One region of the Bacillus sp. SRL543 genome, then DNA from elsewhere that is predicted to be linked to it. Evidence: riboswitches for the same ligand, from Rfam matches in the RefSeq annotation. Region 1 holds a riboswitch; each other region holds the start of a gene.
The links. A riboswitch is a leader RNA that binds a small molecule or an ion and turns the genes downstream of it on or off. The one in region 1 is predicted to bind thiamine pyrophosphate.

Region 1 (10,420 bases):
GTCTACTGGCCAGTTCTGCCATTTCAGCAGCAGCTTTCTCAGCAGCAGCTGCCTCAGCTTTCTCATGGCGGAGCTCACGCCTGAGGGATTTCAGCTTTTCCAGCAGCATGAAAGCATCGTGGATATGGGACTGTGCCAAGGAAGCAGGGATGAAGAGCTGCCTGCCGAGTTCCGCAAGAAGGCTGTCTGCATGGGCGGATTCTTCCTCCCATGTTTCAAAAGCAGCAATGACTTTATCATATTGCTCATTCTGCTGCTGCAGCCTGACGGTCAGCTGCAGCTGGCGTTCCCGAAGCTGCCTGTCCTTTTCAATCCGCTCTTTCAGGTAAAATGCCCCTTCCGCCTGCGGACTTTTTATGCGTTCATCAAGTTCTTCCATGCTTTTCTCTATGGACATAAGCTCTTCTTTCAGAAATCTTGATTGGCTGGTATCTTCTTTTTTTAATAAAAGCCAGGCAATAAAAGCAAATCCGGGTATAGCTGCCAGCATAAACTCCCATTGGCCATCTGCCAGGCCCCAGGCAATCAGCCCGGCACAGATGAGCGCAATCATCAGCGCCTGAATCTTCACCGCTGCACGCTGTTTTTGCTGTGATGCTTTCTCATGCCGGATTGCATTCTTCAGAAAGGCTGCCCTTCCCTCAAGGTCTTCCCTTTTTCTCAGAAGACTCTCGGGATCAGATTCACCTGCGAGCCTGCGGCGGATGTCTGCCAGCTCTTCATCGGGCAGGAGACTGGCATTCACCTGATTTAATTCCTCTTCCAAGCTGACCAGCCTGTCCTTTTCTTCTGAGAAGCGTTCATCAAGCTCCGCACGCTTTTCTGCGAGCCTCTGCTTTTTGCGCTGTGCCTCAGCAGTGTTTTCCTGCATGAAGATGCTTGTATCTGCCTGTTCCAGCTCTTCATCTGACAAGCGCAGATGAAGCCTGTCCTTCAATTGATCCGACTCTTCCTGGAGCTTCCTGATTTTATAGGAAGCCTGCTTAGCCTGCTGGACAAGCTGCCCGTATGCAGGCATCTTTTCCTGAAGTGACAGAATCTCTTTTTCGTGATCAAGAACCAGCTGATCCGGGCTGATCTTCCCTGCCTCTTCCCGAAGGGCGGCAAGCCTGGCTGAAAGGCTCGCATTCCTTCCCTTCAGCGGGATTTCATTCTGGTTCAGCTGCTCCAGTTTCTCCAGCCCTCCCGGAGGAAAACTCATTCCTATACCGGCTTCTGCTTCCTGCCTTAAAAGCTGCACCTTTTTATGGACCGGGCCCATACGCATCCACTCTTCCAGCTGATAGAGCCTGGCCCCTGATGCATCTGCTTCATTGCGCAGGCTTTCAATCTTCGCGGCAGCAGCATCCCTCTCAGCCGCCAGGGCCCAATATTGTCCATTTTTCTGTTCTGCTTTTTTAAGATCAGCATGCAGCTGCTTCAGCTTTTTCAGCTGGTCATTCAAAACAGGGATTTTCCCGCCCGGCTTAAAAAGCCCTTCCATTTCTTTCTGTATTTTGTTTTCTGCTGCTGCCAGACGATCAGACCCTATAGCACCGGCAGAAAAAAGGAATTTGCTCAGCTCTTCATTTTTCATGGAGTGGACATTCTGCAGCCCATGGAGATTGAATGAAAAAATGGCCTGGAAAAGCGTTTTATCAACATGTGATAGAAGTTCGCCAAGGAGCTCTTCCCCTCCGCGTTCCCCAGTCTCCATCACCACACTTACATCTCCAGCTGATTTTCCTTTTACCCGCTCGATGACTGCTTTTCCCCTTCTAGGGAAGGAAGCTGTGATCCTGCCTCCGTATTTAGCCCCAAATTTCGGTTCATATCTGAGCTCAGCCTGCTGCCTGGAGGGAAAGCCGAACAGGATGCTATGTATAAAAGACATGATGGTAGATTTGCCTGCTTCATTTTCACCGAAGAAGACCTGTAAATCTCCAAGGCCGGAATAGACAGCATCTTCAAGTTTGCCGTAGCCGTATATATGGATTTCAAGTATTTTCATAGAGCTGTTCCCCTTTCTGGCGCTGCCTTTCAGTCATTTTTGTAAAGGAGCCCCAGCAGCATCTCTTCTGCTTCTTTTAAAAGTACTGCCTTTTCCCCTTCCTCCATACTTTCTGCATACCTTCTTGCCAGAGGGTGGCTGTAAAGGCTTCCCAAGCTTACCTCAAAATCATCAAACTCGTCCGCAGCAGCAAACAGCCCGCTGAAAAAATCTGCTTTTTCCCTCAGCTGATTTCTGTCCCAGCTCTGCTGCTCTTCGGCTATAACTGCGCTCACCCATACAAACGGCATGTTCCCTTCCTCTTCCTCCTGAAGAAGTGAGAGCAGTTCACCCCCGGCCACAACTTTCATATCCTGCGGACTGAGTGATGCCCCCTTCAAAAAAAGCTCAAGAATGACACCGCCGTTCTTCCGCTCTTCTTCAACAGCCTGAAGACACCTGCTGTAGACCTCATCAAATGCTGATAGTCCGCTGATATCGACTGTTCTCTGCTCCCAGCGGAAGCTGTGGCATTGGAGAAATTCAAAATCAGCCCCTGCTTCATTCAGGATGACATGGTAGCAGCCTTTCGCCCCGCTTTCCTTCCGGCTGCGCCCCTGAGTATTTCCTGGATAGATGACCGGCGGCTCAGCATTCAGGACCATTCTTTTATGGATATGGCCCAGAGCCCAGTAGTCGTATTCCTTATCCAGCAGCTCTTTTAAAATAAACGGGGCATAGCGGCCATGGCCGGTCTCACCTTCAAGGCTGCCGTGCAGGATGCCGATATGGAAATCCGCCAATCCCCGAACGGGATACTGGCCGATCATTCTTTCTGTAACATGCCTCCTCGGATAGCTGAAGCCATGCAGGCTGACAGTTGTGCCATTGGAGGCTGTAAAGCATGCCTCACTTGGCTGGTGCGGAAAAATATGTACATTGTCCGGGAGGCTGATATGGGACCAGCTTCCTTCAAAGTGGTCATGATTGCCATGGACTGCGTAAACAGGTATATTCTTTTCCGCAAGGCGGTTCATTTCCTTTCGCAGCCTAGCCTGTGCCTTTATACTCCTGTCTTCACCGTCAAACAGATCTCCGGCCAGAATAACAAAGTCCACCTTCCTTGCAAGGGCAGCATCCACTATATTTTTCAAAGCGGCAAATGTGCTTTCTTTGATTTTATCGAATAAATCATCCTGCAGGGTGGAAAGCCCGAGCATAGGGCTGTCCAGATGCAGGTCTGCTGCATGAATAAATGTAATTTCCTTCATAATGTTCCCTTTCAGCGCTTTTCTCCTATTTTATCACCTAGAAAAAGCGAATGCACGTTCCTCTATAAAAAGTTATCAGCTTTGAACTTTTTCCACCATCGGTAAGTATAAGAAGTAAATAACCTTAGGAGTGAATAAAATGTATAAAAATCCTGAATTGGCCCTTAATAGACTCAAGTATATTTCTGCTGCCCTGTTTCTATTGTTCATCATCATTTCAGTTCTGACAGGCAACTGGAAGTTCATGGCCGCTGCTGCATGGAGCATCGGCATCGTTTATTTGTCTACTTACGGCAGCATAAAAAGGCAGATGGCAAATCAGTCCCGCGAATAGTTAAAGGCTTGCCGGAATATCCTGGCAAGCCTTTGTCTTATTAATAGTGGACCGATTCGCTTTTCAGGCATTTTGTGCAGGTCCTGTATCCATCTGCCTCATAATAGATATGGGAGCAGCTTCTCTGTATCTCCGAAATTTGCTTTTCCAGCCCCCGGATCTTTTGCTGCATGTAGAGGATCTGCTCTTCCAATTTCCAAACTACAGTATTTCTTCTATGTTCAATAGATGGATGAGCCACGGCTGGCAAACTCCCCGGCTTTTTGCTTCATTGCATCCTCAATCGCCTCTGAAACAGTTTTCCCCTGATCTTTGGCCATCTGGCGGATATCCTGGGAAATGCGCATAGAACAAAATTTAGGGCCGCACATAGAACAGAAATGGGCGGTTTTTGCCCCCTCAGCCGGCAGGGTTTCATCATGGTATGCCCGCGCCCGCTCAGGATCCAGGGATAAATTGAACTGGTCGTTCCACCTGAAATCGAACCTGGCCTTTGACAATGCATTGTCCCGAACCTGGGCACCAGGATGGCCTTTGGCAAGATCTGCGGCATGAGCTGCAATTTTATAAGCTATGACCCCTTCCCGGACATCATTTTTATCCGGAAGTCCAAGATGCTCCTTCGGCGTAACATAACAAAGCATGCTAGTGCCAAACCATCCGATCATCGCTGCTCCTATTGCAGATGTAATATGATCATATCCCGGGGCAATATCTGTCGTGAGTGGTCCAAGCGTATAAAATGGCGCCTCCTTGCAAATTTCCATCTGCTTATCTACATTTTCTTTGATCTTATGCATCGGAACATGCCCCGGCCCCTCAATCATTACCTGGACATCATGCTTCCAGGCTATTTCCGTTAGCTCTCCGAGCGTTTCAAGCTCCGCAAATTGAGCCTCATCATTCGCATCTGCTATAGAACCTGGACGCAGCCCATCTCCGAGAGAAATGGAAATATCGTAAGCTTTTAAAATTTCACAAATTTCCTCAAAATGTGTATACAGGAAATTCTCTTTATGATGCTGAAGGCACCATTGGGCCATGATCGACCCTCCCCTGGATACAATACCTGTCGTCCTTTCGGCAGTCAGCTGAATATAGCGGAGCAGCACCCCCGCATGGATTGTAAAATAATCCACTCCCTGTTCAGCCTGCTCTATCAAGGTATCTCTGTATATGTCCCAGGTCAGATCCCCGGCAATCCCCTTCACTTTTTCAAGTGCCTGATAAATCGGTACAGTCCCGACAGGAACTGGAGAATTGCGGATGACCCATTCACGGGTTTCATGGATGTTCCTTCCGGTGGAAAGATCCATAATTGTATCTGCCCCCCAGTGCACTGCCCAGGTCATTTTCTCCACTTCTTCCGCGATGGAGGAAGAAACAGCCGAATTGCCGATATTCGCGTTGACCTTCACATGAAAATGGCGTCCGATGATCATCGGTTCAGCTTCCGGGTGATTGATATTGGCAGGAATAATCGCCCTTCCGCTTGCCACCTCGCTCCTGACGAATTCCGGATCCAGATTTTCCCTGATGGCGATGAACTCCATTTCAGGTGTAATGACACCTTTCCGGGCATAATGCAGCTGAGTCACATTCCGGCCTTCTTTTGCCTTGAGCGGCAAGGATGCTTTATTTGGAAAAATATCTGCCAAAGAAACTGTAGACCCAGCCTGAAGCCCGTTATCCTCCGGCTTCTGTACTCTGCCTTGATAAGCTTCCGCATCCTTCCGCTCCTCAATCCAGCCTTCCCTTATCCGGGGCAAACCTTTCGTTATATCAATCTCAAAATCAGGATCAGAATAAGGGCCGCTCGTGTCATATACACAAACAGGCGGGTTGTCCTCTGTTCCGATAGCAGTCCTCGTGCTTTCCTGGATTATTTCCCTGACCGGGACCTTTATATCGTCCCTGATGCCTTTTACATATACTTTCCGGCTTCCTGAAAAAAACAGTCTATTCATTTCATATAAATTTTTCATACTTCTTCCTCCTCCAACTTTTTGCCTAAGGCAGTTTTTTACGGAGGAAGCAGGCCATACCGGCTGCTTCCCTACGCTGACATTAATCAGATCAGGTTCCAAGGGTTTAGGATATTCCTTTCTCAGCCTATAAAGCTCCCCCAGCAGTGAATAAAATGTAATAGAAAACTTTCTTGCATTTTTCCAAAATGAAAACATCAAGTTAACTGCACACCATTTTTTCATGCGTTTATTTTTTCACAGCAAAAAACCCCCTTGCATATTGCACCGGGGGCATGCCAGGCCAAAAAATGGCATACAGCTGCCGCATCTTTCTTGCTGCAGAAGCTAAAAAGCGGACTCCTGCAAAAGGAATCCGCGTATGTATGACAAATAAAAGCCATCTACACTTCCCTCCGCTGGTACGAACCAGATCAGGTTTAAAAGGGTCAAAGACTAGAACGGGTCTTACTCTCAGCCGGCCTCTACCGGCACCCCCAGTGCCAAAATATGCTATTTTCATAAGCTACTATACCATATGCCATCAAGGAAGAAAACAGACTATTTTCATATTATTCCAAAAACACAAAGCTGGAGATTTTAAGATTTGCGTCCTACCCTCTGTGTTTGCTGCATAAAATTGTACAAGTCCTTCCGGGCTAATCCTTGAATAGGCGAGTGATATCATTGAGCATTGGAATATATATCAGCTATATCGTTTTAGGACTTTCACTGGCGGCGCCGATCGGCCCTGTCAATGCTGTCAGGCTGGAAAAGGGGCTGAAAAACGGATTTTGGCACGCATGGATTGTAGGCGCGGGATCGATGATCGCTGACGGGGTTTATATGCTGATCGTCTATCTCGGACTCGTGCAATTCCTTGACTCCCCTATGATTCAAACCTTCCTGTGGCTGTTCGGCGGTTTTATTCTTCTTTATTCCGGAATCGAAGGCATGATGAATGCCAATAAAATATCTGTCACTTACATACGGAGCAAAGAATCGCTGCTCAAATGCTTTTTCACCGGATTCATCATGTCGGTTTCAAGCCCGCTGTCGATTTTGTTTTGGCTGGGGATTTACGGATCGGTCCTGGCCAAAACAGCCTCTTCCTTTGGGACAGGCCAGCTTCTCGTTTACAGCTGCATGATTTTTATCGGACTCGCCCTTTGGGATATTTTTGTGGCGGGCCTGACAAGCGGCTTCAGGCGGTTCCTGACCTCAAAAGCGATCATCATCATTAGCATGCTTTCAGGACTGTCGCTTATTCTCTTTGGAATCTATTTTGCGTATCAGGGGATTGTCTCTTTGTTTGGATAAAAAAACTGCAGACGAACCCGATATAATTCGAGTTTGTCTGCAGTCTTTTCTATCTGCCTATAAAAGGGGCTGTTGATTTGCGTTCCAGGCACTTCGCTTTCCGCGGGGCGACGCTGAGCCTCCTCACGCTGCGCGTTGCGGGGTCTCAGCCTTGCCGCTATTTCCCGCAGGAGTCTGCGTGCCCTGCACTCCAATCAACAGGCTTAAATACTTAGTGTTGCTGTTCCAAAGGTTTCAAAAACAATACTGCCAGACAAACTCCAAAAGCTTTTCGGGTTTGAAAGACCGACTCCGTTGTTTCTTATTTATTCTTAGACAGCTGCAAAGCTTTTTTAATATCCTTGAAGGAATTGGATTTTCCATACATAAGCACTCCGCCCTTGTATACCCTTGCTCCAAATATTGAGAGCAGCAGGATGGAGACGGCAAGGATAGCGATTCCGGCTATCGGCTCCCAGACCGGCAGGGTCAGCATGCCTACCCGCATGAACATCAGCATCGGAGTAAAAAACGGGATATAGGAACTGATGGTCACGAATGCTTTTTCCGGCTGTGACAGCCCGATGATCGCAATCATGAAGCCTGCTACAACGAGCATGGTCATCGGCATGATCATCTGCTGTACATCCTCGATCCTGCTGACAAGCGAGCCAAGGAAGGCTGCAAGTGTTGCATATAGAAGATATCCGAGGATAAAAAACACAACAGCATAAATGATGGTGGCCGCCGGGATATCACCGAATCCGAAGAATTCGAAGAAGCCTCCCTGCATCGACTCCAGATTCCGCTTTACAAAAAAGTAGCCTACTGCCAGCAAAACCGACAGCTGCGTCAGGCTAAGCAAGGCAATCCCTAGAATCTTTGCAAACATCTGCTTGATCGGAGAGACGCTTGAAATCAAAATCTCCATAACACGCGAAGATTTTTCCGTAGCTACCTCCATTGCAATCATGCTTGAATACATAATGACGGCAAAATAAATGATGAACAGCAGCACATACACAAGGCCTCTTGCCTGTGTCAGCTCTTCTTCTGTTTTGGCATTCTCTTCAAGCGCATCTCTCTGGAACTTGACAGGCTCATAGAGGCTGGCAAGCTCTGCCTCTGACAGATTGATTTTCGAAGCCGCGATTCCTGTCTTCACCTGCTGAAGCGCTCCCTCCAATTCTCCTGATACTGATGTATCTGCGAGGCTGAGGGATTTGTATTCAGCTGCAGGAAGTTCTTCGGAATTAGCTGAAAGAGTAAGCAGTCCGGCATAATCGCCATCCTTAACCTTTGCTTCGCCATCTTCTGCCGAACCGCTGAACTCTTCAAGCTTCAAACTGCTTCCCGCTGTATCAAGCTGCTGCTGAAGAGGAACCAGCAGATTTCCTGTTTCATCGATTACAGCTACCTTAACATCATCTCCATCACCATTGAACTTTTCAATGATCTGCTGCATATTCGTCAGGCCAATGATCAGCAGCAGAGTGACAATCGTTGTAATAATGAATGATTTCGTCTTCAGTTTGCTCCAATAGGTGTGGAACAGGATAATCCAGAAATTATTCATAAGAAGCACCCACCTTTTCAATGAAAATATCGTTCAGCGAAGGCTCCTCGAGAACAAATTTCCTGACAAATCCTTTGCCGGCAATTTCTTTCAAAATTGCCTCTGCAGCTTCTTCCCCTTCAATCTGCAGATGGACCCCTTCCGCTGTATGCTTCACCTTTTCCACACCGGGGAATCCACTTAAGAAATCCAGCTTGAAATCAGCATGGATCACAAGATTTTTCCGCCCGAACGCCCTTTTTATCTCCTTAAGGGCTCCATGGACAACAGGGCGTCCCTTGTGCATGATGCATAAATGCTCGCACATTTCCTCCACATGCTCCATCCGGTGGCTGGAAAACACAATGGTCGTGCCTTTCTCCTTCAGCTCGAGCACAGCGCTTTTCAGAAGCTCGACGTTCACGGGATCCAGCCCGCTGAAAGGCTCGTCAAGGATCAGCAGCTTTGGTTTATGTATAACGCTGGCAATAAACTGGATCTTCTGCTGATTTCCCTTGGACAGTTCCTCCACTTTCTTGTTTGCATATTCCGGCACTTTAAATCGGTTGAGCCAATAGTCCAGCTCCCTCAGAATGTCAGCCTTCTTCATCCCTCTCAGCCTTGCCAGGTATACTACCTGGTCCTTAACCTTCAGCTTCGGATACAGGCCGCGCTCCTCAGGCAGATAGCCAATGATCGGGCTTGTTGAATAGTCGATTTTGTCCCCGTCCCAGGAAATGCGCCCGTTTGTCGGCTCCAGAAGGCCAAGCACCATCCGGAACGTCGTGGTCTTGCCCGCCCCATTCGCCCCCAGAAATCCGAACATTTCCTTTTCCGGGATGGTCAGGGAAAGATCATCCACCGCAGTGAACTTTCCAAATCTTTTTGTCACATGTTCAAGCTCGAGTACCATCGTAACTCCTCCTTCTCTACATCTTATACGATTCAACCACCAAAAAGGTTCAATATACAGGAAAAAATCTCTTTGCAGAAAAACAGAAATTATGCAAGAATAATAGTAACTATCAGAATTTTTCATAAAAGGAGAAGAGCATATGAAAACCTATAAACTCACAGCATTCGAGAACGACGGGGAAAAAATCCTCGATGAAAGCTTCCAGGCCGGCAGCGACGACGAAGCAAAAGAAATCGGCGGAAACCTCCTCAGCGAAAAAGGACTAAGCGACAAAACCCACCGCTGCACCTCCCCGCTAGGTAAACTAATTATATTTCATGCATAGGAAGCGGAAGGCGCTTGCTCAGCCCTGACAAGCATAAGACGCTCCAGAATAAAAGGCGTTCTTTGCCTTTAATTCTGGAGTGGCTTATGACTCGAAGTGCTAGCGCCTGGAGCTGGACTGACTAGGAAGCGGAGGCGGCTTGCTCAGATTTAGGAACGCAGGCTAAAAGCGCCACGTCCTGTGGCAACGCCTGCATGACCCGCGTCCTGCGGGCCCAGCATAAGACAAGCAGGACGGAAGGTTGTTCTTAAACTTTCTGGCCTGATTGGCTTATGACTCGAGGCTCTAGCCGCCGGAGCTGGACTGCATAGGAAGCGGAAGGCGCTTGTCAGGGCTAGCGCCTGGAGCTGGACTGATCAGGAAGCGGAAGGCGCTTGCTCAGATTAACAAACGCTGGCTGCAAAGCCATGCCCTACTGTAATTCCAAAACCAAAAAGAGCCGGACGAAAGGAGCATATCCTTTCGTCCGGCTCTTTTTTCAGGGTTAATTGAATTGAGATTATAAGCCCGCGATCGGACTATGGCTTATTTTCCTTTAAACACCGGCTTCCTTTTCTCAATGAAAGCTTTAATGCCTTCCTGATGATCTTCTGTGCTGCGCATTTTATATTGACCATGCTTTTCAAGTTCAAGCATTTTCAGGAGGTCGGGGCGATTTTTTTCCGCAAGGATCTTTTTGGTCTTGATCATGGCAGAAACGGGCTTAGAAAGCCAATTTTCAATTTTGTCGTTAAGGGCGTCTTCCATATTGCCATCAGCTATTTCATGGACGAGTCCCTGCTTAAAT
Region 2 (10,420 bases), 1.2 Mb from region 1:
AAGGCAGATGCCATATGCCCCAATCATTGCCGCATTCCGTTCTCTCGTTCTCCAGGTTATGCTTGAAAGCGGGAGCCGCAAAGAGAAATGGGCAGCTAAATTAAAGGAAGGCTTTACCGGCAATTATGCCGTCCTTTTCCCGGTTTTGCCAGAGCTGGCCTTGCTTATGGGAGAGCAGCTGGAAGAAGAAGAGCCAAATGAGGCTGACGCACATCAGCAATTTTTGTTTCATATCCATCAGTTTGTATGCCTGTTTGCAGATGAACAGCATCCGCTTGTCCTATTTCTTGATGATCTTCAGTGGGCGGATATTGCTTCGCTGGAGCTGATCGAATATCTCCTGCTGAAGGGCATGATACCCCATTTTATGCTTATCTGTGCATACAGGGACAACGAAACAGGGCCAAGCCATCCAGTAAGAAGGACACTTGCCAAGCTGGGTGAAGGAGAAACTCCCATTCATCACATCCCGGTCCGCACTCTCAGCCAAGGGGAGATTTATGAATGGGCAGGAAATGCCCTGAGAGATGATGGGGAAACGGTTCTGGAACTGGGAGGGCTTTTACACAGGATTACCGGGGGTAACCCGCTGTTCATCAGCCAGCTCCTTCTTTCCTATTTTGAGGATGGCTTCATCACCAGCGATCCAGAAGAAAGAAAATGGAAAGCTGATATCTGGAAAATAATGAACAGGCCAGTAAATGACGGAATATCCGGTTTTATGTTAGAGCGTTTTCAGAAGCTGCCTGAAAAAGCAAAAGAGGTTTTAAAGGCTGCCTCCTGCTTTGGAAACAGATTTGAATTCAAAACTCTTTCCCTCCTGTTCGAAGACAGGCCGGGCCGGCTCGCTGAATCTCTTTGGCTGGCTCTTGAATCAGGCTTTATTCTCCCTAAAGATCCTTTATATAAATATATTCATTCCAGCGGCTATGTGGATGCTATGCCAACAGAGTACAGCTTCCTTCACGATACCGTCCAGCAGGCAGTCTATCAGTCTATGAACCTGGAAGAACAGAAGGCCTCCCATTTAAGGATCGGCAGGCTGCTTGTCAGCATGAAGGATAATTCACCGTCCCGCATTTTCCAGATTGTCCACCATTTGAATTTCTGCAGTGAACAGCTTGAAGCGAAGGAAAGGCAACCGCTTGCGGAATGGAATGCCGCTGCCGGGCAATTGGCCAAGGATGCTGCTGCCTTTCGGGAAGCACTCTCTTATTTTCAGGCTGCACTTGAGCTCGCCGGGGAAGACTGGGACGGGAAATATGAACTGACTTTCCGCATATTTAAAGGTCTCGGTGAATGCTTTTATTTGACAGGAAAATTGGGTGAAGCTGAAAAAACCTTCGCTATAGTGCTTGAAAATGCGGAAACTGATTATGAGAAATTATCCATCTATAACCTGCAGATCACATTATTCACCCATATGCACAGGGTGAAAGAGGCGGTCAGCTCAGGAATAAAAGGCCTCAAGCTCTACGGGATCACTTTTGCACCAAGCATCGGCAAACATGCCATTATGCTGGAGTTTCTCCGTGCAAAATTTGCTTTGCGCGGCAAATCCGAAGAAGATATCATGTCCCTTCCTGAAATGACGGACCGGGACAAAAGGCAAATTCTGCAGACGCTCATCAACCTGAACGCTCCATCCTACCATGCAGACCAGAATCTTGCCTCCATGCTGATGCTGAAGGCGCTGAACTTCACCCTCGACAATGGATTGACCGATTTAAGCGCTCTGGTATTCAATAATTACAGCCTGATATTAAGCGCAGGTTTCAGCGATTTCAAGGGCAGCTACGACTACGGCAGGCTGGCAATCAAACTGTCTCATCATTTTGGTGTCACAGGCATTAAAGGCCGGGTGCAGTTTGTCTTCGGAAGTTTTGTCAGTCACTGGAGAAACCCGATTTCAGACAATCTGAACCACCTCACAGATTCACAGAGATACTGCCTTGATGCAGGAAATATCCATCTTGCCGGTGCTAATAGCTCATTCATAGTTATCACATTGCTTATGAAAGGATCGCCGCTTGAAGAGGCGCTGGATGGAATCCGGAGTCAGATCAGGTTCGTCAATAGAATTCAATATCCTATTTCAATCGGTTTTTTGACGGAGATGGAAGAATGGGTCCTCTATTTGATGAAGGAAAAAGAGAGTCATGATTGGACCTTTACTCCTGTGCTTGATGATGACTCTGCAAAAATCATCCATTACACGATCCGGCTTCAGATGAGCTATCTTTTCCAGAAAAATGAGTATGCCGGGGAGCTTATTCAGAAACTGGCACGGCTTGTCAGCAAAAGGCTGACACTTGTCATCATCCCTGAATACCATTTTTATCACGGTTTATGGCTTGTCCGTTTTTATGAACAGGAAAAGCTGAAAAAAAACAAAGCTTCCCATTTGGCTAAATTGAAGGACTCTTTATCAAAAATGAAACGCTGGGCAGCTCTTTCCCCTTCAAATTTCCGGCATAAATACTTGCTTCTGAAAGCCGAATACCGAAGGATTGCCAAGAGAGATCCCAATCTTTTCAACGTTTATGATGAAAGCATCCAGGAGGCGGAAAAGAACGGCTTCCTGCAGGATGCTGCAATTGCAAATGAATGTGCAGGCCGTTATTTTTCTGCACAGGGATACAGCAGGATGGCAAGCTCCTTTTTCTCAGAAGCGTTTAAAGGATATTGTCTTTGGGGTGCAGGAGCCAAGGCTGATATTCTGCGGAAAGAGACTAAAATTTCCTTGCTGAAGGAGCCGGAAAACAGGCATTCCATTCAGTTTGATGAGTACGCCCTTGTTTCCGCCGCCCAGAACATATCCAGGGAAGTAGTACTTGAAAATCTGCTGGCCCGGCTTTTGGAGGTTACCATGCATTACAGCGGGGCAGACAGGGGGATCCTCCTCTTTAAGCGGGATGGAATTTGGACCATCGGTGAATATGCAGGTGACGGTAATCGGCCAGAACGCTTCGAGCAGGTCCTCGGAAGAGAAATGCTGTCCGAACAGGCAGTAGAACTTGCAGAGCTGAGCAGGGAAGGAGTCATTCTGGATCATGCTCACGAAAACAGTCTGATCTCAGGGGACCCTTATGTCAAAAGGATGCTGCTGAAGTCGCTCATTTGTCTGCCAATCCTGAATAAGGGTGAAGTAAAGGGTATGATGTACCTGGAAAACAATCAGATTTCGCATGCATTTTCAAAAGATAATCTCCGGGTTCTTGAATTGATTGCATCTCAGGCAGCCATATCCTTGGAAAATGCCGATCTGTATGAAAGGATGGAAGCAAGGGTTGCCCGGCGGACAGAAGAGCTGCATGAAGCAAATATCAGACTTGAAAAAGCCAATAAGGAACTCGACTTCGCGAGGCAGGAAAAGAACAGCATAATATCGGACATCTCGCATGATTTGAGATCCCCACTAGCCGCGGTCAGGGGCTACATAGAAGCAGTGCAGGAGGGGACTGCCGAATCAGATGAGCAAAAAGGGGAATTTCTGCAGCGAAGCATCAGCCGCCTGGATGAACTGAATGCTTTAATCCGCGATTTGTTTGATTTATCCCGTATGGAAGCTGGCCAGATCAGGTTTGAGATGGACTATCTGCCGTTTGGCCAGCTGCTTGTCCACATATGGAAGCAATTCGAATTCGAAGCGGAAAGCAAGGGGCTTTTATTCACCCTGGACCTGAAGGAAACAGATGAGGCAGATATGGCTATGGTGGAAGCAGATCCCGGCCGGCTGCTTCAGGCCTTCTCCAATCTGATCTCAAACAGCATCAGGCATACGGAATCCGGCGGTATGACGCTGAGCGCCAGGCTGGCCGGCCAGGGCGACCTGGTCAGGATCTGCCTCTCAGATACCGGCAGCGGGGTACCTGCTGCCAGGCTTCCTTTCATATTTGACAAAAACTATACGAAAACAAGCAGAAGCAGCATGACGGCCGGGAATGGCCTCGGCTTATCAATCACAAGGGAAATCATTGCACAGCACAACGGGAAAATCTGGGCAGAGAGCAATGAAGGAGAAGGAACATCCATTTTCATTGAACTTCCTGTCTTCCGCTTTTCCGCAGAGGTGGTTTAGAAAAAAGATAATCGCTTTACGCGGGGGAGAAAAAAAGATACTATATAACTGATAATCTAATAAGCAACTACTGGGGGTGCCTGCGGTAAGCAGGCTGAGAGAAAAACTGGCCCGTTTTTTAACCCTTTGGACCTGATCTGGATGATGCCAGCGTAGGAAAGTAGCGAAATGAAACTATTTGCTAAGTTTTTATGCACACTTGCCAGGTCCTCTCAGGGGCCTGGCTTTTTTTATTGAAAGGAGAAAGTGGAATGAACAATAGAGAAATCGCAGATATGCTTGAAAAGCTGAGGGCTGAAAAGCCGCTTGTACATAATATCACCAATATGGTTGTCACCAATTTTACCGCTAACGGCCTGCTGGCACTGGGGGCCTCGCCTGTAATGGCGCATGCTGCAGAAGAAGCTGCCGATATGGCCGGCATTGCAGGGGCGCTGGTCCTGAACATCGGCACTCTCACTTCCCCTGTAGTGGAAGCTATGAAACTTGCGGGAAAATCAGCTGGCAGAAACTCTGTACCGATCATCCTCGATCCGGTTGGGGCAGGTGTAACAGCATACAGGACCGAAACAGGCAGAAGCCTTCTTGAAGAGCTGCCGATTTCCATTTTGCGCGGCAATGCGGCGGAAATCTCCCATCTTGCCGGAAAAGGAGGAGAAATCAAAGGTGTTGACGGGGGGGAAGCCGGCAACCCGGAAGAGGTAGCCCAGTTTGCTGCAAAACGGTTCAACACCATAACTGTTATTACAGGGAGGGAGGACATCGTATCTGATGGAAGAACTATTGTCCGTATTACAGGCGGAAGCAGCCTCCTCACGAAAGTTACAGGAACCGGCTGTCTGCTGTCGTCAGTTATAGGCGCTTTCCATGCAATCGAATCAGATCCACTGAAAGCCGCGGCGGCTGCGCTGGCTGTATATTCTGCAGCGGCAGAAATGGCAGCAGAAGCAGCGGGAAGCAAGGGGCCTGGAACATTTCAAATTGAGCTGCTTAACACCCTTGCCCTAATTAAGGCGGAGGATCTTGAGAAAAGGACGGGGATTACTGTCCTGAAAGGGGATATACAGAATGACAATTAAGAAAGCATTGACGATAGCAGGTTCGGACAGTGGAGGCGGAGCCGGAATCCAGGCTGATCTTAAGACCTTCCAGGAACTTGGTGTCTATTGCATGTCAGCACTGACAGCGATCACCGCTCAGAATACTACTGGCGTGCAGGGGGTCTTCCCAATGACGGCAGCAGCTGTCAGTAAACAGATTGAGAGCATTGGAAGCGACATGGGGACGGATGCCTTAAAAACGGGCATGCTTTTTGATGCAGACATTATTAAAGCTGTTTCTGCCGTAATCAGCCATTATAAATGGACGAAGCTGGTTGTCGACCCTGTGATGATTGCCAAGGGAGGGGCAAGCCTCCTCCAGGAAAGCGCCATGGCTGCCTTGAAGGATTATTTGCTGCCGCTGGCCCATATCATCACTCCCAATATTCCTGAAGCAGAAGCAATAACCGGCATAAAAATCTCTTCTTTAGCCGACCGGAAAGAAGCGGCCAGGAGATTGTGTGCGCTTGGCGCTGACCATGTAGTCATTAAAGGGGGGCATGATACAGTAAATCCAGAAGCTGCTGCTGATTTGCTTTTTGATGGGAGCAGCTTTGATGTGTTTGAAGGCAGGAGGGTTGATACAGTCAATACCCATGGGACCGGCTGCACCTTTTCAGCAGCCATCACGGCGGGGCTGGCGAAGGGGCTTGCTGTAAAGGACAGCGTCCGGCTTGGAAAAGACTTCATCCAGGCAGCCATTGAAGATGATCTTCTGATCGGAAGCGGCCATGGCCCGACAAACCACTGGGCTTATAACAATAGACAGAAAGCAGAGGGCTTGGCATATGGCGCGAATTGACAGTCAAAGAATGAAAGAGCTTTTAAAGGTTTATTTTATCATGGGGAGTACGAACTGCCTGAAAAATCCGGAGATGGTAATGAAAGAGGCGATTCAAGGCGGAATCTCCCTGTTTCAGTTCAGGGAAAAAGGGGCAGGATGCCTGAACAGAAAGGAAAAGTATGTGCTTGCAGAGCAGCTTCAGCAGTTATGCCGGGCCAGCGGTATTCCGTTCATTGTAAATGATGATATACAACTGGCATGTGAAATCGGCGCAGACGGCGTCCATATCGGGCAGGAGGACGAGCCGGCCGAAGCCGTGCGGGAAAAAATCGGCGATAAAATATTAGGGGTATCCTCCCATACTATTGAGGAAGCGAAGTCTGCTGTCAAGGCAGGCGCCGATTATCTCGGACTTGGCCCCATCTACCCGACTTCCACTAAACCAGATGCCAAGGCTGTCCGGGGAATGGCGCTTATCCAGGAATTGAGGGAAGAAGCCATCCTGGTTCCAGTTGTCGGCATAGGCGGAATCACCCCCCTCAATGCACGTGCTGTGATTCAGGCCGGGGCAGACGGCGTGTCTGTGATAACAAGCATCAGCCAGGCAGCAGATATAAAGGATGCTGCTGCAAATCTTAGAAGAAGTGTAATGATATAGAAGATTCAGAGCCTGCATACAGTGCAGGCTCTTTTATTTAGTCTATGATCAGGACAGTTTTCCCCATTCCCTGTCTGCTCTCTATCCAGGTATGGGCCTCGGCTGCCTCTGCCAAGCTGAAAGTTTTTCCGATTTTCATGCTCAGCCGGCCGGTTTCCAGCAAACACATGATTTTTTCGGCTGAAGCTCTTACAAGATGCGGCCTGTTCTTGCGCACCGTGCCAAAGCTGAAGCCAAGAAGGGAGCGGCAGCTGCTGTGGAGATCACTTGTCTTTACAGTGCCAGCTTTTCCGGAAGCATTGCCGAAATTGACGAGCCTTCCAAAAGGTGCAAGGCAATCCAGACTTTTTTCCGTCACTGCACCGGCAACAGAATCAAGGATAACATCAGCTCCTTTTCCTTCTGTCCATTCCATTACTTTTTCCGAGAAATCCTCCTCTGTATAACACACTCCGTAGTCGGCGCCTGCTTCCAATGCATATGCTGTTTTTTCAGGAGAACCAGCCGTAGTGATTACTTTTCCAGCGCCAAGTATTCTGGCAATCTGAATGGCTGTAGTTCCGACCCCGCCTGCGCCGGCATGTATTAGTACGGTTTCTCCTTTCTTAATTCTAGCGACTTCTTCAAGCAGCTTGAGCGATGTTATACCGGCAACCGGAAATGCTGCAGCCTGTATATCTGAGATGCTTTCCGGGATGGAGAATGTCAGCATAGCCGGGGCGACAGCATATTCGGCATATGATCCTTTAGAAGGAAACGCAATTACCCGCTGCCCTGGAATAAGACCCTCCACACCGTCCCCTAAAGCTTCTATCGTGCCGGTACAGTCTATACCAGGGATATAAGGGAGGGAACCGCCTCCTTTTTTGCCGTATCTCGCCTTAATATCGGCAAAATTCACACTGGCCGCCTTCACTTTAATCAGAACTTCCCCCGCAGCAGGCACCGGCCTTTCAGATTCAGCCAGAATCATATTTTCAGAACCGCCATACTCCGTAACATGTATCGCCTTCATGATAAGCCTCCTTATGTATGTATCTGCTAGTTTCTATTTTAGCTTTTAAACAGGAAGCTAGAAATGACCAGAATATTATAATTAACTATAAGAAAAACTTATGTTGTTATATGAGAAGAAAGGCGTTTCGAAAAAAAGTTAATTTTTGCCTTGCAGGAGTAAGAGAATTTTTTAAAAAGAGCCAATCCAGCCACGGAGGAACTAACCATCTTATAACTGCAAAATTGCCAACAAAATTATTAAACTCTGTTGATTGCAGTAGAAGGCACGCAGACTTCTGCGGGAGAAAGCGGCAATGCTGAGACCCCGCATGAGCGGAGCGAAGAGGAGGCTCAGCGTCGCCCCGCGGAAAGCGAAGTGCCTGGAACGGAAATCAACAGCCAGCATTAACAAGCAGATTTGAAATAAGGCTGCAGGGAAGTTGTATATATAGTTAGCATTTCTCTAAGAGTAAAAAAGTAATAGCCACAAAAGCTTTTTAAAGTCATTTCCGGTATAATTTTCTTTAAGATTACCAGGAAAAGAGGACTATGGATGAATTTCATTCGCAGCAAGTTCAGCTGGCGGTTTTTTATTTTTTTAATAGTGGCCGTCCTTATTACAAGAATGCCGGTCATTGGTGACTATGCAGGAATCATCAACACGCTCATCCACGAATCCGGCCATGCGCTTGTCGCCCTGTTCGGGGGGGAGGTCCACCATATCTCCCTTTTTGCCAATACAGAAGGTGTCACATATACAAGACATTCTAACTGGTTTGGGGGAGTGTTCACTGGAGCAGCGGGATATGTTTTTTCATCTTTTATGGCTTTCATCGCCTTTTGGCTGCTTGGGAAGAAAAAAGATAAAGTGCTAATTTTGATTCTGCTTGGCTTGATCGTTCTTAATCTGATTTTTTGGGTGCGTAATGCCTACGGAATTTTCTGGCTTATTTCATTTGGTGCCGGCTTTGCTTTTCTTTTGAAAAAAGGAAGCCCAACAGTCGTCCAGAATGTCCTGCTCCTGATTGCATCTATCATGCTCGTTGAATCTGTCACAAGCTCTTTTGAAATTATGCTGCTGAGCTTTATGACTCCGCAGGCAGCAGGGGATGCGACCAATCTGGCCTCTTCCATCCTGCTTCCAGCACAGATATTTGGCATTATCTTCTTCCTGCAGGCGATTTGGTTCTGTTATTTGTCCATTAGAAAAGGCGTATTCAAATTCAGCATTCAATAATGAAGTCATCTGGACAATCTGGCTGTCCTGTTTTAACATATTAACTAAAGAATTCTGTTAAATCCAACCAATATACAGCTCTGCTGAATGCTCATAAAGAAAGAGGGAGGCTCGATGAAACTGACGACTGTTATAAATCCTGCTATCCTTGTGGCTGTAGGGTTTGCTGCTTCTTATGCTTATGAAAAAGTACAGCCGGTCTCCTTAAAGTCAATAGCCATCTTCGTTTCTATGGGACTCATCGTGCCAGCAGCTGACTTTGCTCTAAAAAAGCTGTCACTGGACAAAAAGGAAATAAAAATGGAAACTGGCGTTTGGCTGATCATTGCCATTTTTCTTGGCCCGCTGGCACTTTCTTTAATTATGGATGTGTTCCGAGCAGGAGTATAACTAAATGAATAAGAATGAGGGTCAATATGAAACAAATTGTACAATATTATGTGATTAACTCTGATTTAAAGATGTCAGCCGGGAAAGCTGCTGCCCAGGCCGCCCATGCAGCAGCCATAAGTGTGCTTACATATATGGAAGAACCTCTTTTTAAAGAATGGCTGATGAGCGGACAAACAAAAATTATGCTCTCCGGCCGCGAATCCGAGCTCAAGAAGCTGGAAGATAAAGGTTATGTAACGGTCAAAGACGCCGGAAGGACTGAGGTTGCACCCGGAAGCCTTACAGCAGCAGCCCTGCCGCCGATGGATAAAGAAGAAGCCAAAATGATCGTCGGGCATCTTCGGCTGTATAAATAAGCTGGGAAAAGAGGTTTTTATGAAAACAACTATTCTCAAGGCATTGATTCTGCTTCTGGTACTTTTTCTGTTCCAGGAACGCCAAGAGGCTTTTTCTGCTCCCGATCCAGCTGAGGTAGAAGAAATGAAGCTGCAGGCGCCATTGCATCTGATCGGCAAGGTGGAAAACGACGAATTCTTTGGGGATGTACCAAACCAGGAATATCTCCAAACCAGAAAAATGACGATTTCCGCTTCAGAAGTTGTGAAGGCGCCCGGCAGCGCTCAGCAGGAAACAGTTTTCGAGATTTTTTACCGTTATATTCCATCCTGGATGGCAGATGAATTTATTGGTCCAGTCCGGATGGATATTACTAAGGGAGACATAATTGAGATTTGGCTTGAAGAAGGGAAGGAAGGATGGGAGCCTGTCCTGTCCGGTGCGACTGTCAATCATCTGTATTATGCGCCAAATCGTGATGAGGCACTCAAAGAGCCTTTTCTTCATAAAGCGGAAAGATTAGCACAAAATATTTACAGAAAAAGCGGTGTTTTCACTGCGCTGATATTCTCTGTCCTTCTTCTGGCCATTTTTCTTTTATCCAAAAGGAATTCCGGCAGAAAAGTAATTTGAATCGGAGACTTGCAGAGTTTGTATATTAAGCAAGAGGGAGAAGCTGTGTTCAACAATATGGCCGCATTTCTTCTTATGGAACAATCCGAGCCGGAGAAATATAAAATGAACTGATCCTGGATTTTCTGGGAAATTCACTGACCTAAATCTAAAAAAATGCAGCGCCCGAAGTCATGCCGGGCGTTTTTTTGTGCATCTGATT
Region 3 (10,420 bases), 1.5 Mb from region 1:
GGTCCGCATATACCTTTTCAGCTCCAGCCGGACCATTTCACTGTCATAGCCAGTAACTATTGGGAGAACTCTTTCTGCAATCTTTCTTAAATGATAATCCGGATTCAGCCAAAGCTGGACTGCTGCATCAATTTTGCCGATGATAGTTGAAACCGGCATATCCTTAAGATATTTCCTGCGGTTTTCAAGGACAGCATCAATTGTTTTTTTCACTTCCCCGCTGCTAAGGTCCGGATATTTCAGGGTAAATGTATTTCCCTCCACGCTATATATCTTTTCTTTTACAACAGTTGGCTTGATTGCTGCCGGTAAATGATAGATGTCGAAGAATTCCACCACCTTAGCGGCCACCGCCTGAGAGCAGCTGGTCAGCTGCTATGGAACAGCCTCTTGCCTCAGAGCCCTTCACTCTGCCGAGAAGTTTGAAGCCATGCCCGGTTTTCAATCCAAGATCCTCTGTCAGGACAGCCAGGCAGGAGTTCCAGTTAGCCAGGTCATAATGGGCAAGAACACCAGCTTCCCCTTCCTTAACCGGCTCCAAAGTGCCGGGGTGGAGCACCCTCGTCTTCAGCCAGGCTGGACCGGCTTTATCGGTTATCATCTGTGTTCCTGTATAGCTGGAGAGGATTGTCCGATCATAGATTTGCGAGCTGAGCTCCGTCATGCCGTACATATTTATATGCATGTCCCTTCCTATGCCAAAAAACTGTTTATACAAATCCGCCAATTCTTCGGCACTGATTTCCCGCACTTGGCCTTTGAACCCTCCTGTATCAAAGATTCTGCTGTCATCAGGCAGATTGAACGACAAATTCCTTTCTTTCATAAAATCCAAAAGATGGACGAAAGCAAAGGCTGCCCCCATGATCAGGACAGGCTCTCCCCTTTCTGCCAACCGTCCCAGCGACTCTGCTGCTCCTTGAAAATCAAGGGACTCTCCATTGTGGAAGAAGCGGCTGTACTCATTGCCATAATAAAAGACAGCATTCGTAAGGTAGCGGGAAAGAGAAGAATTTTTGTTATAATCGTCTGATGGAGACAGCACTAAAATGGCTATCTTTTCCCGGTCCGGCAATACGAAGCTTTTGAAAGGGACTTTCATTGACAGGTCCCATACAGACAAATCAGGATGAATGTTCTTTCCCTTTGCATCAGGATCGGTCGTTCCGCTGGTCATAAAAACAGCTTCCGCTTTTTCAGCGGGTTCGCAGGTTAATGTCAGTTCTTTGAAGCCCTGCACCGGCATCGGCGGAATTTCTTCCCATGTTTGCACTGTTGCAGGAGTCTTTCTCTGTGCCTGGCAAAACTTTTTATAGAAAATGTTATTTTCAAACTGGTGGCGGAACAGCTTAAGCGCCAGCCGGCCAAAAGCCTCATCAGAATTTTTTCCAGCTTCGATAAAATCTTTAATTTCCGCTGTCAATAGGATCGATTCTTCTTTCATGATTTACCGCTCCTTTCATAAACCAATTAGGGATATTGACTAGAATCAGCTGCAGAAAGATGCTTGTAAATGCTCCAATCAAGATGCTGTTAGTCAGGAATGTTCCCGCTATCCCTGTTGCGTTCACAGCATAAGCCGGCAGAGAAATGGCCAGCAGCATGGAAAGCCCGACAATCATAAAGTTGACTTGCGTGCCTTCTGCCCTTGCAAGGATTGAAATGCCAGTAAATACAAGTGTGGCGGCAGCCGGCAGGAAGATTCCCCCGACAACCGGGGCAGGCGTCAAAGCCAGCAGCGCTCCCGCTTTCGGCACCAGGCCAAGCACAAGAAAGATAACAGCAGCAGCCATGACCGGGTATCTTGAACCGACACCGGTTAAGCGCAGCAGGCCGACATTCTGCGCATATGCGGTCGTCGGAAATCCTCCGATTAAGGCAGACACAAAGGACCCTGCCGATTCTCCGGCAAATCCGCCGCGGATTCTTTTGGCCGTCAGCTCGGTCTTCAGCATGGCAGAAGAAGCCTGATACACACCCATTGCTTCAATAACGGCCACAAGATAAGCGATGAAAAAGGTCAGGAATGCTCCCCATTCAAAGGTAAGCCCATACGGCAGCAAATGCGGAAGCCCGAACCAGGCACTTTCCGATATCATGGAAAAGTCTGTTTTTCCAAGTGAAAAAGCGAGAATATCACCTGCAATCAGAGCAATCAAAAATGAAAAAGACTTCCAGATGCCCTTTCCGAACAATGACAGGCCAAGGACAATCACAGCCGTCGTGACCGATAATAATAGAGTGGATGGACTGGCAAAGCCCTCATCACCCGGCGAGCCTCCAAGAAATTCATGCAAAGTAAATCCAGCGAGAGAAATCCCGACCAAGAAAATGACGGTCCCCGATATGACTGGCGTAAATAAAGCCTTCAATCGGCCAATTACCCCGGTTATCGACAAAAGGAATACAATCGCTGCACTGACTAAGATTCCGCCAGTTGCTGCAGCCAGCCCGTTAGCTTTTCCTGCAGAGATCATGATTGCATCAAATGCAGCTGACGGCCCCTGGATGATCGGGAGGCGGACAAGCTTTGTCGCCTGTATGAAGGTGATAATCCCGGCGGCAATAAAAATGCTGTTCACCATATTGGCTGACAATGCAAACGGCAGGCCGATCATAGCTGCCACAAAGATCGGATCAAGCCAGACATTCGACACAAATACATGCTGAAGGCCGTATAAAACGGTCTTTCCCGGCGGCAGCTTTTCTTCCAGCCCTATCAATATCTCATTTTGGCCGGTTTCTGTTTTTATTTCGTCCATCTTCTATTTCCCTCATCTCTTATATTGATAGAATTCAAAAATTGGCGTCCGCTTTTTTGCAAGTATGGCCAAAATGATGATCCCGAGAAGAGCTCCGGCCATCGAACTGAAGATAAAGAGCGGGATAAAGCCGAACAGTGTGGCTTTCTGCCCCAATATCAATGTGGCGATTGGATATGACAGCAGCGCCCCGATTATGCCGGTGCCGATCACTTCCCCGGTGAAGGCCATTGACAGCTTTCTTGTCCTGCTGTACAAAAGTGCTGCAAGCAGGGCTCCGGCCATACTGCCGGGAAAAGCAAAAACCGAGCCGGTTCCCATCAGATTCCTGAGGAGCGAAATGCATAATGCCTGCGCCACTGCGTAATAGGGTCCAAGTAATACCGCTGACAGCACATTCAGCAGATGCTGGACCGGGAATAATTTTGTAAAGCCAAGCGGAATATACAGCATGCTGCTTGACAGCGTCCCCACTGCAGCCATCATCGCTGCCATTGTTAATTTCCGTGTTTTCCCCATAAAAAAATCCCTCCATGCTAATTTGCACTGAGGGAATGGAAGGTTCAGGAAGCACAGGCCGGTTTTTTGCAGCCGGCATAGATCCCGCACTTCCCTCCGCCGGCATGACCCGGATCAGGTATAAGGGTTAGGGCCGTAACAGGCCCAATCTCAGCCGGACTCCTCCGGCTCCCCCAGTGCTTTATGTATTAAGTTGACTTGGATATGCCGCTGTTCGGGCCTTTTAAAGGCATCAGCCGGAAGGTCTAAAATTATTGCCGCTAAAGCAGCTATACATTTGTATACCAGGCAAACTTCGTATTTTATCAGCAAAAAACAGTTTCTCCTGATAGTTTTAAAAATCCCATCCAGCTTTGTTAACAAAAAAGCCTGACCCCATATGACAGGACCAGGCTTTTACATACATAAAAAAGTAATGTTGCTCAATCTACTTTCCTACGCTGGCATGATCCAGTTCAGGTCCAAAGGGTTAAAAAACAACGGTTTTTCTCTCAGCCCGCCTGTGCGGACACCCCTAGCAGTCACACTATATCCAATTAAGAATCATCATAGCTTTGTTCCTGACAAATGTAAAGACAATATTTACTTCTTCCTTCGCCTGAACCAAAAGACAGCTGCACCTATAATGGCTAAGGCAATCAGCATATACACCATATTTGAGTATATATCAAAATACTTGACAGCCGTCTCCCAGGAATCTCCGAAGGCAGCTCCTATATTGACGAGGATGGTGTTCCAGGTGAGTGTGCCGATGACCGTAAATAGCAGATACAGCGGGAAATTCATTTTCGCCATCCCGGCAGGAATGGAAATAAGGCTTCTTATCAGCGGCACCATCCTGCAGATCAGGATTGTCCAATAGCCATATTGGTCAAACCATCCAAAGGCTTTATCAATATCTGCTTTTTTCAGGCGGAGGATGCCTCCCCATCTTTCTATGATTCTCTCAAGCCTGTCTCTGGTCAGGGAAAGGCCCGCCCAGTAAAGCAAAGCCGCTCCTGCCGTCGAACCGAGGGTTGCCGCTGCAATCGTCCCGAAAACAGTAATATTTGTTTGAGCGGTCATAAAGCCGCCAAAAGTCAAAATGACTTCAGACGGTATCGGGGGAAATATGTTCTCAAGCGCAATCAGCAGAAAAATTCCTGTATAGCCAAATTGTTCAATAATCTCTTTTATCCAGTTCTCCATAATACCTCCCAAGATGCAAAAAGCCTTACAGATAATTAACGATAAATTTTAATGCTTACCCTTCTGAGGGCAAAGTAGATTTTTGATAGTTTCATGCAAATACAGATGAAATTAGAATAGCTTATCCTTGTTAAAAATTAAACAAATAACATGCCACAGCCAAAAAACAGGAACATTTGTTCCTTTTCAACATATAATGTATGTAAATTCTTTTAGAGGAGGATGCGCATGGAAGCGACCCCTGCTCCATTTGCCTGTATGGCACGGTATCTTCTGGAGGATGAGGCAGCCGCTGCAGAATTATGGAAAAAAGTCCTTCTCGCTGCCAAAAGGAACGGAATTGGAAATGATCCGAGCATCATAGTGCCTGCTGCCGTGGAATCACTGCGTGTTTTGATGAGGAAAATGAAATCAGGTGAACCGGCAAGAAATCCTGCTGCTTATTTTTACGCGGTCATGGACCGGAAGCTAAAGCACATTTTTAATTGAATTCACCTGTATCTCAAACAATCACCCTGAAATATTCTGCAATCAGCAAAAATCCGCCCTCATCTGAAGGCGGATTTTTCTTAGCAGCATTAAAATTGGGAAGGAGGCGGTGTCTGTCCCGCAGGCATAGTTCCATGAATGTAAATCGGACCTGGAGCAAGCACTGGAATCTGCCCCATCGGCTCGGGGTTTTCAATGTATTCAAACTGCCCTTGTCCATCCATGCTCGGCCCCTTTGCCCAGCGGCCTTCTGCACTGTCTGTCCCCTTGGAGCAGTTAAGGAATGAATAAGATACTTCCTGCTTCTCCTGCTGGCGGTTGAATGTGCCAGGCACTACCTTGCCATCCCGCGCTTCAAGCTCAGAGATTGCTGCGAGCCATTGATTCTGGTGCATAGTGTCACGGGCAATCAGGAAGGATAACATGTCCCTTACGCCGCGGTCCTCTGTTATTTCATAAAGTCTGACTGCCTGAAGGCGCCCTTGTGATTCAGCATTGAGATTTGCACGGAAGTCAGCCAGCAGGTTCCCGCTCGCCACTGTATAGCGGGCTGTCCACGGATATCCCATGCTGTCGTCCGGCTTCGCACCAAGTCCAGAAACAATCGCATGCTGCACATTCATTCCGCCCATTGCAGCCCTGATGATTGGATCCTGTGCTGCTTCTTCCTGTTCTCTGACAGGGGCTTTATCGAGCAGCTGAGCGATCATGGTTGACAGCATTTCGACATGGGCGATTTCCTCAGTTCCGATATCAAGCAGCATATCACGGTATTTTTGTTCAGCCCGGCAATTCCATCCCTGGAAAAGGTATTGGATCATGACACTGATTTCACCGAATTGTCCTCCGAGGATTTCCTGGAGCTTTCTCGCATAGACCGCATCCGGCCGGTCAGGCTTTGCATTATACTGAAGCTCTTTAACATGATAGAACATACTGATCACCTCTCTTTTAGTATCAAGGATAGCTTTACCAACTGATCGGGAAACATTCTTAAAAAAAATTTATCACAGCAAAAAAAATATGAATGACTGTAAAACATTAAAGTGGTACTGGAACAATCAAAATTAACCTGGCATAAAGTATGAAGCAGCCTATATACATGGCAAGAAAGGTGAAACGGAGGTGCCTGCAGCATGAATAACCGACAGCTTGTTCCGGATTTATATGCGCCAGTTTTGAATTTGATTGACACTGAAAAGGCAATGAAGAGGGTGAAAGAGTGTTTTGAGAAAGAGCTCTCTGAAAGGCTGAATCTGATAAAGGTATCAGCCCCGCTGCTGCTTGAAAGCAGGACCGGCATCAATGATAATCTCAATGGGGTCGAAAGGATGGCGACCATAGAAGCCAAGGACCTTGGGGAAACTGTCGAAATCGTACAGTCACTGGCAAAGTGGAAAAGGATGGCCCTTGCCAGATATCGCTTCTCGGAAGGAGAAGGCTTGTATACTGACATGCGGGCGATCAGAAAAGATGAAGAGCTCGATCAGCTTCACTCAATTTATGTGGACCAATGGGACTGGGAAAAGATAATACCGAAAAATAAAAGAAACAAGCAGACGCTGAAAGCTGAAGTAATCTCCATATATGAAAGCATCAAGGAAACAGAAAAGCAGCTTTTCCTTTCCAGACCAAATATGGTGCCTGTTTTGCCTGAACAAATTAGCTTTATCTCTTCCCAGGAACTCGAAGATATGTATCCAGAGCTTACGGCAAAGCAGCGGGAAGACAAAATCGCCGAAAAGTCAGGCGCTGTTTTCATTATGAATATCGGCGGGTCCCTGCTATCCGGCAGCAAGCATGACAGCCGCTCCCCTGATTATGATGACTGGAGCCTGAATGGAGACTTGATTTTCTGGTACGCACCGCTGAATAGAAGCATTGAGATTTCTTCTATGGGGATACGGGTTGATGAGAAATCTTTGAGAAGCCAGCTCAAGGAGTGCGGTAATGAAGAAAGGCTTGGGCTTCCCTTCCACAAGGCACTGATTGATGGTGAACTCCCTTTCACAATAGGCGGAGGAATCGGCCAGTCAAGATTATGCATGTTCCTGCTTAAAAAGGCCCACATCGGCGAAGTGCAGTCATCTGTCTGGAACAGCAGGATCAGAAAAGAATGCCTGGAAGCCAATATTCCGCTATTATAAACGGGCTATAAAACGGTGACAGGCACCTATACCAGTGGTCTTACTGGTATAGGTGCCTGTCACCCTATTCAAATTCCTTTCCTGTAAGCTGCACTTCCTTCCCATCCAATGTCACCATCTGCTTTTCCGGAAAAATACTCAAGCCTCCTGCGAAATCGAACTGCTGCCCGGACGCCCTTGCTGTGTCAGGAATAGACCTCCTCAGCTGCACTTCGATTATCCATTCTAGTATGTAATAGGAATAACCCTGGAAATTTAAGAAAATCTTTATATTTGGTAAAACCGGCAGCACAAAAGGAGCGGGGCTCGTCTATGCGCCCCGCTCCTTTATGGTGAATGCTTCCATCAGCTGCCATTTTCAAGCTTCTTGTACAGCCAGAGGGATTCTTCCAGAAACCCTCTCTCAAAGCCTGTCTTTTCATGGATGCGATCCGCCCATGCTTCAGGACCGGCCAGCGGAGGATCGTATACCAGACCGTCATTTGTGCTGAGGAAGCTGTGCCAATCAAAAAATTCCCAATGGGCTTTTTCACCGGCAATAGGAATGCGGCATTCCAAAAGCGGCTTAGGATGGATCTGGCGGCTTGAATGCCCAGCCGCAATCCAAAATTCTTTCCTGTCGACAGGAGTCAGATGGTAAGTTTGTGAAGATTTCTTCCCGCCAGGCCTAAAGTATGTTAATTCAGCTTTATGCAGACTGCTTTTGATATGTATGTCTGCTGCAGGGAAAAATCCCTTCAGCGGAGTCTCTGTGTCACTATCGATCAGAACAGGCTGCAGCCACTGGTCGCCGAGATCGCATAAATAGCGGCAGCCTTCATTATCTTCAGCCACAACTGCGGCGTGGGCCTTTTCGGTATGAAAGCCGCTTCCGACAGGATAGGCCCTGATTCCTTCTTTATCAAATTCATCAAGCAGCCAAAGGGCGAGATCAAAGCAGTTTCCCGTGATTCCGTACTGCTCCCGATGCTCTCTCATCAGGGCCACTTCCCTTTGCCCGATACCTTTATCGTACATCCACAGCTTGGTAAACGTCTCCATGGGAAAGGCGTCGAACCTTTCCCATACAGACAAAATACTATCAGGCGCTTTCATCATGCCACTCTCCTCTAATTGTCCGTTCCTTATTTCGACAGCCGCAAAAGAATTTCCTTTAAAATCAAAATAAAAAACCGGCTTTATTGGCCAGTTTCGTCGGAATCAATGCTTTCTTCTGCCTCCATATCCATATATCCCTCTTCCCCATCTTCCTGCAGAAGCTTGCCTATCCAGTCGGGCAGCTCTTCCCCTCCGTTTTTGTAAAAGACTTCGTTTATATCTTTTTCTTCAATCCTGGAAAGAATATCATGGATGTCATTATGATCCCCCAATACATTGCCAAAGCCCTGATTATGCTTTTTCAAGCTGGTAAATCCGGTGGGAAAGCTGTTGCCGAAATTGACGCAGGACGCATCCTCAATAGATCCGATGGTAATACTGCTGATTTTAAACAAAGGAGAAAAATACCTCATCACCGATCCTCCGTTCCCGGGCCGCTTCCCATAAAGTAAGGGATTTCCTTCCCGTTGATAATAATATGAATGCCGTTTTCCCCGCTGGATTCCCTTTTAGCTTTCCCGGTTTTGCTTGCCTTCCCAGCCGTAGGTTTTTTTGCTGGTGTATAAAAGCTGTTTCCGAGATTCATCATTCCACTCAGGCTTTTTACATCAATCCTGTCGAGAAAATAAGATAGCTGATCCAGCTGGAAGGTTTCTATATTCACTTCATTGATATCCAAGTGTATGCTATGCCCGCTGGACTTCTCTTTTTCAAGCTCCTTTAAACGGCCCTCCATTTCAGCAAGGCGCCCGTTCAATTTTCCCAATATGGTAATCAGAGCTTTTTCATCCAATTGCATAACCTTCATCCTTTTTTTAGACACATCTTCTGCTTTTGCAGGCATATGATAAGCAAGGCTTTAAACAAGGAGGAGCACCATGAAAATATTGAGCGGTCCAGCAATAATTGATTTTGACGATGTTACCATCTCTCATCTCTCCAGCAACTCAGGCGTCTTTATGGGAAAAAACAGCCAAATGTTCTGGTCTTCCAATATTCAAAGGCGTTCAGGCTTCGGCTCATTAACCGGCAAATGCAATCGGGCATTATGCAATATCCATCTTGTCCAGCCTGACGGCAGAAGCATGGAAGGAAGCCCTGACATAGGTTAGGAATCTTCTTTCCTGGCCACCTTTGTAATGTTTCTGCTGATTATATTCCCTTTTCCAGCCACTTTGCCAAACCCTTCTGAAACTCTCCCTGTATGCTGCCAGTATACTGGAGTATTCAGTCCGTAGAATATTCCGGAGCTGTTTTTTATCTGGTTCACTTTCAAGGTTTTAAATCGGATTTCCGCCAACATCCCACCCCATCCCGGCTGCCGCCTTTTTCATATTATTATTTTGCCAATACAGGAAATATGACCTTATTGATGCTTTGCTTTTAAGAAAAAATAAAAAGCCATCATCAATGGCTTAAGAATCTTCCTCATCTTGATCTTGATCTTCTTCATCAATCCTGTAATAACAGGCATCCATAAAGTCGCTGTCATCAATGATATTGATGTTATAGGCAGACAGGTTCAGATAACCGGTCACCGAACCAAAGCCTGTATTTTCCTTACTATTCACCTGCCATCCGGATTGTGAGTTTTCTCCTGTAAAAATGCCGGAATTGGCTGACATGGATGTTATATTAATATTGTTAAATTGAACTGAAATTTTACGGGAAACTGACATATAAGCCCTTATATCTGGGAGACAGGCTGAGGGTTGATATTCTCCGGCTGGGTAACAGGCATATCCACTGCATCCGGATCGTTAATAAAGCTGAAGTTTCCTAGTGAAGCCGCATTGATGAATATCCCGTTTCCTGTATTTAATTTCCCCTGGGCATTCCAGTCAGGCTGGCTGTTCTGACCTGTGGAAATGATGGAATTTGAAGACATACTGATAACATTCACCTGATTGAAAATAACCGACACAGGCATATTCCACCCCTCCTTCCTGATTATTATGCTACTATATGCAGCAAGAAGCAGGTTGGTGTTTTAGGAGCCATGCCTCTTACGGAGCCTCTGCTCTCATTTATTCGATTTGCACTCAAAAAAATGCTATAATAGATGAAACGGCTCATTAGGGAAGGATGATATTTTTGATAACCTCTTATGAGAAGATAACCATATCCGGAAATAAGTATGCCGAGGTATTCCTTAATATAACGAAAGACAAGCGATTCATCATCTCGATTCCTTCCATCGGATGGTCAGCAGAAATT

Region 2: linked by a shared signal. The riboswitch ahead of thiM (hydroxyethylthiazole kinase) and the one ahead of thiC (phosphomethylpyrimidine synthase ThiC) in region 1 are both predicted to bind thiamine pyrophosphate.
Region 3: linked by a shared signal. The riboswitch ahead of thiW (energy coupling factor transporter S component ThiW) and the one ahead of thiC (phosphomethylpyrimidine synthase ThiC) in region 1 are both predicted to bind thiamine pyrophosphate.

What each region holds. Positions count from the first base shown of each region.
Region 1 covers NZ_OZ481794.1:1,348,795-1,359,214, reverse strand. Annotated here, with positions in the region: gene AC4E8B_RS06980 (AAA family ATPase) at 1-1,990, opposite strand, end outside; gene AC4E8B_RS06975 (metallophosphoesterase family protein) at 2,020-3,240, opposite strand; gene AC4E8B_RS06970 (hypothetical protein) at 3,380-3,574, shown strand; gene thiC (phosphomethylpyrimidine synthase ThiC) at 3,796-5,559, opposite strand; TPP riboswitch at 5,611-5,711, opposite strand; TPP riboswitch at 5,933-6,047, opposite strand; gene AC4E8B_RS06960 (LysE family transporter) at 6,226-6,858, shown strand; gene AC4E8B_RS06955 (ABC transporter permease) at 7,160-8,413, opposite strand; gene AC4E8B_RS06950 (ABC transporter ATP-binding protein) at 8,406-9,305, opposite strand; gene AC4E8B_RS06945 (YhzD family protein) at 9,448-9,633, shown strand; gene AC4E8B_RS06940 (enoyl-CoA hydratase) at 10,159-10,420, opposite strand, start outside.
Region 2 covers NZ_OZ481794.1:2,537,925-2,548,344, reverse strand. Annotated here, with positions in the region: gene AC4E8B_RS12830 (AAA family ATPase) at 1-4,081, shown strand, start outside; TPP riboswitch at 4,144-4,257, shown strand; gene thiM (hydroxyethylthiazole kinase) at 4,333-5,160, shown strand; gene thiD (bifunctional hydroxymethylpyrimidine kinase/phosphomethylpyrimidine kinase) at 5,150-5,983, shown strand; gene thiE (thiamine phosphate synthase) at 5,970-6,623, shown strand; gene AC4E8B_RS12810 (quinone oxidoreductase family protein) at 6,661-7,638, opposite strand; gene AC4E8B_RS12805 (multidrug transporter) at 7,888-8,028, shown strand; gene AC4E8B_RS12800 (M50 family metallopeptidase) at 8,173-8,856, shown strand; gene AC4E8B_RS12795 (hypothetical protein) at 8,971-9,246, shown strand; gene AC4E8B_RS12790 (aminoacyl-tRNA hydrolase) at 9,273-9,605, shown strand; gene AC4E8B_RS12785 (hypothetical protein) at 9,625-10,218, shown strand.
Region 3 covers NZ_OZ481794.1:2,807,111-2,817,530, forward strand. Annotated here, with positions in the region: gene AC4E8B_RS14340 (acyl-CoA reductase) at 1-351, opposite strand, end outside; gene AC4E8B_RS14345 (LuxE/PaaK family acyltransferase) at 341-1,444, opposite strand; gene AC4E8B_RS14350 (uracil-xanthine permease family protein) at 1,407-2,762, opposite strand; gene thiW (energy coupling factor transporter S component ThiW) at 2,775-3,281, opposite strand; TPP riboswitch at 3,356-3,466, opposite strand; TPP riboswitch at 3,697-3,807, opposite strand; gene AC4E8B_RS14360 (DedA family protein) at 3,864-4,469, opposite strand; gene AC4E8B_RS14365 (hypothetical protein) at 4,698-4,958, shown strand; gene AC4E8B_RS14370 (manganese catalase) at 5,048-5,893, opposite strand; gene asnA (aspartate--ammonia ligase) at 6,095-7,105, shown strand; gene AC4E8B_RS14380 (hypothetical protein) at 7,170-7,316, opposite strand; gene AC4E8B_RS14385 (hypothetical protein) at 7,451-8,200, opposite strand; gene AC4E8B_RS14390 (hypothetical protein) at 8,284-8,616, opposite strand; gene AC4E8B_RS14395 (hypothetical protein) at 8,616-8,996, opposite strand; gene AC4E8B_RS14400 (hypothetical protein) at 9,082-9,315, shown strand; gene AC4E8B_RS14405 (hypothetical protein) at 9,312-9,473, opposite strand; gene AC4E8B_RS14410 (hypothetical protein) at 9,619-9,774, opposite strand; gene AC4E8B_RS14415 (hypothetical protein) at 9,891-10,133, opposite strand; gene AC4E8B_RS14420 (YueH family protein) at 10,289-10,420, shown strand, end outside.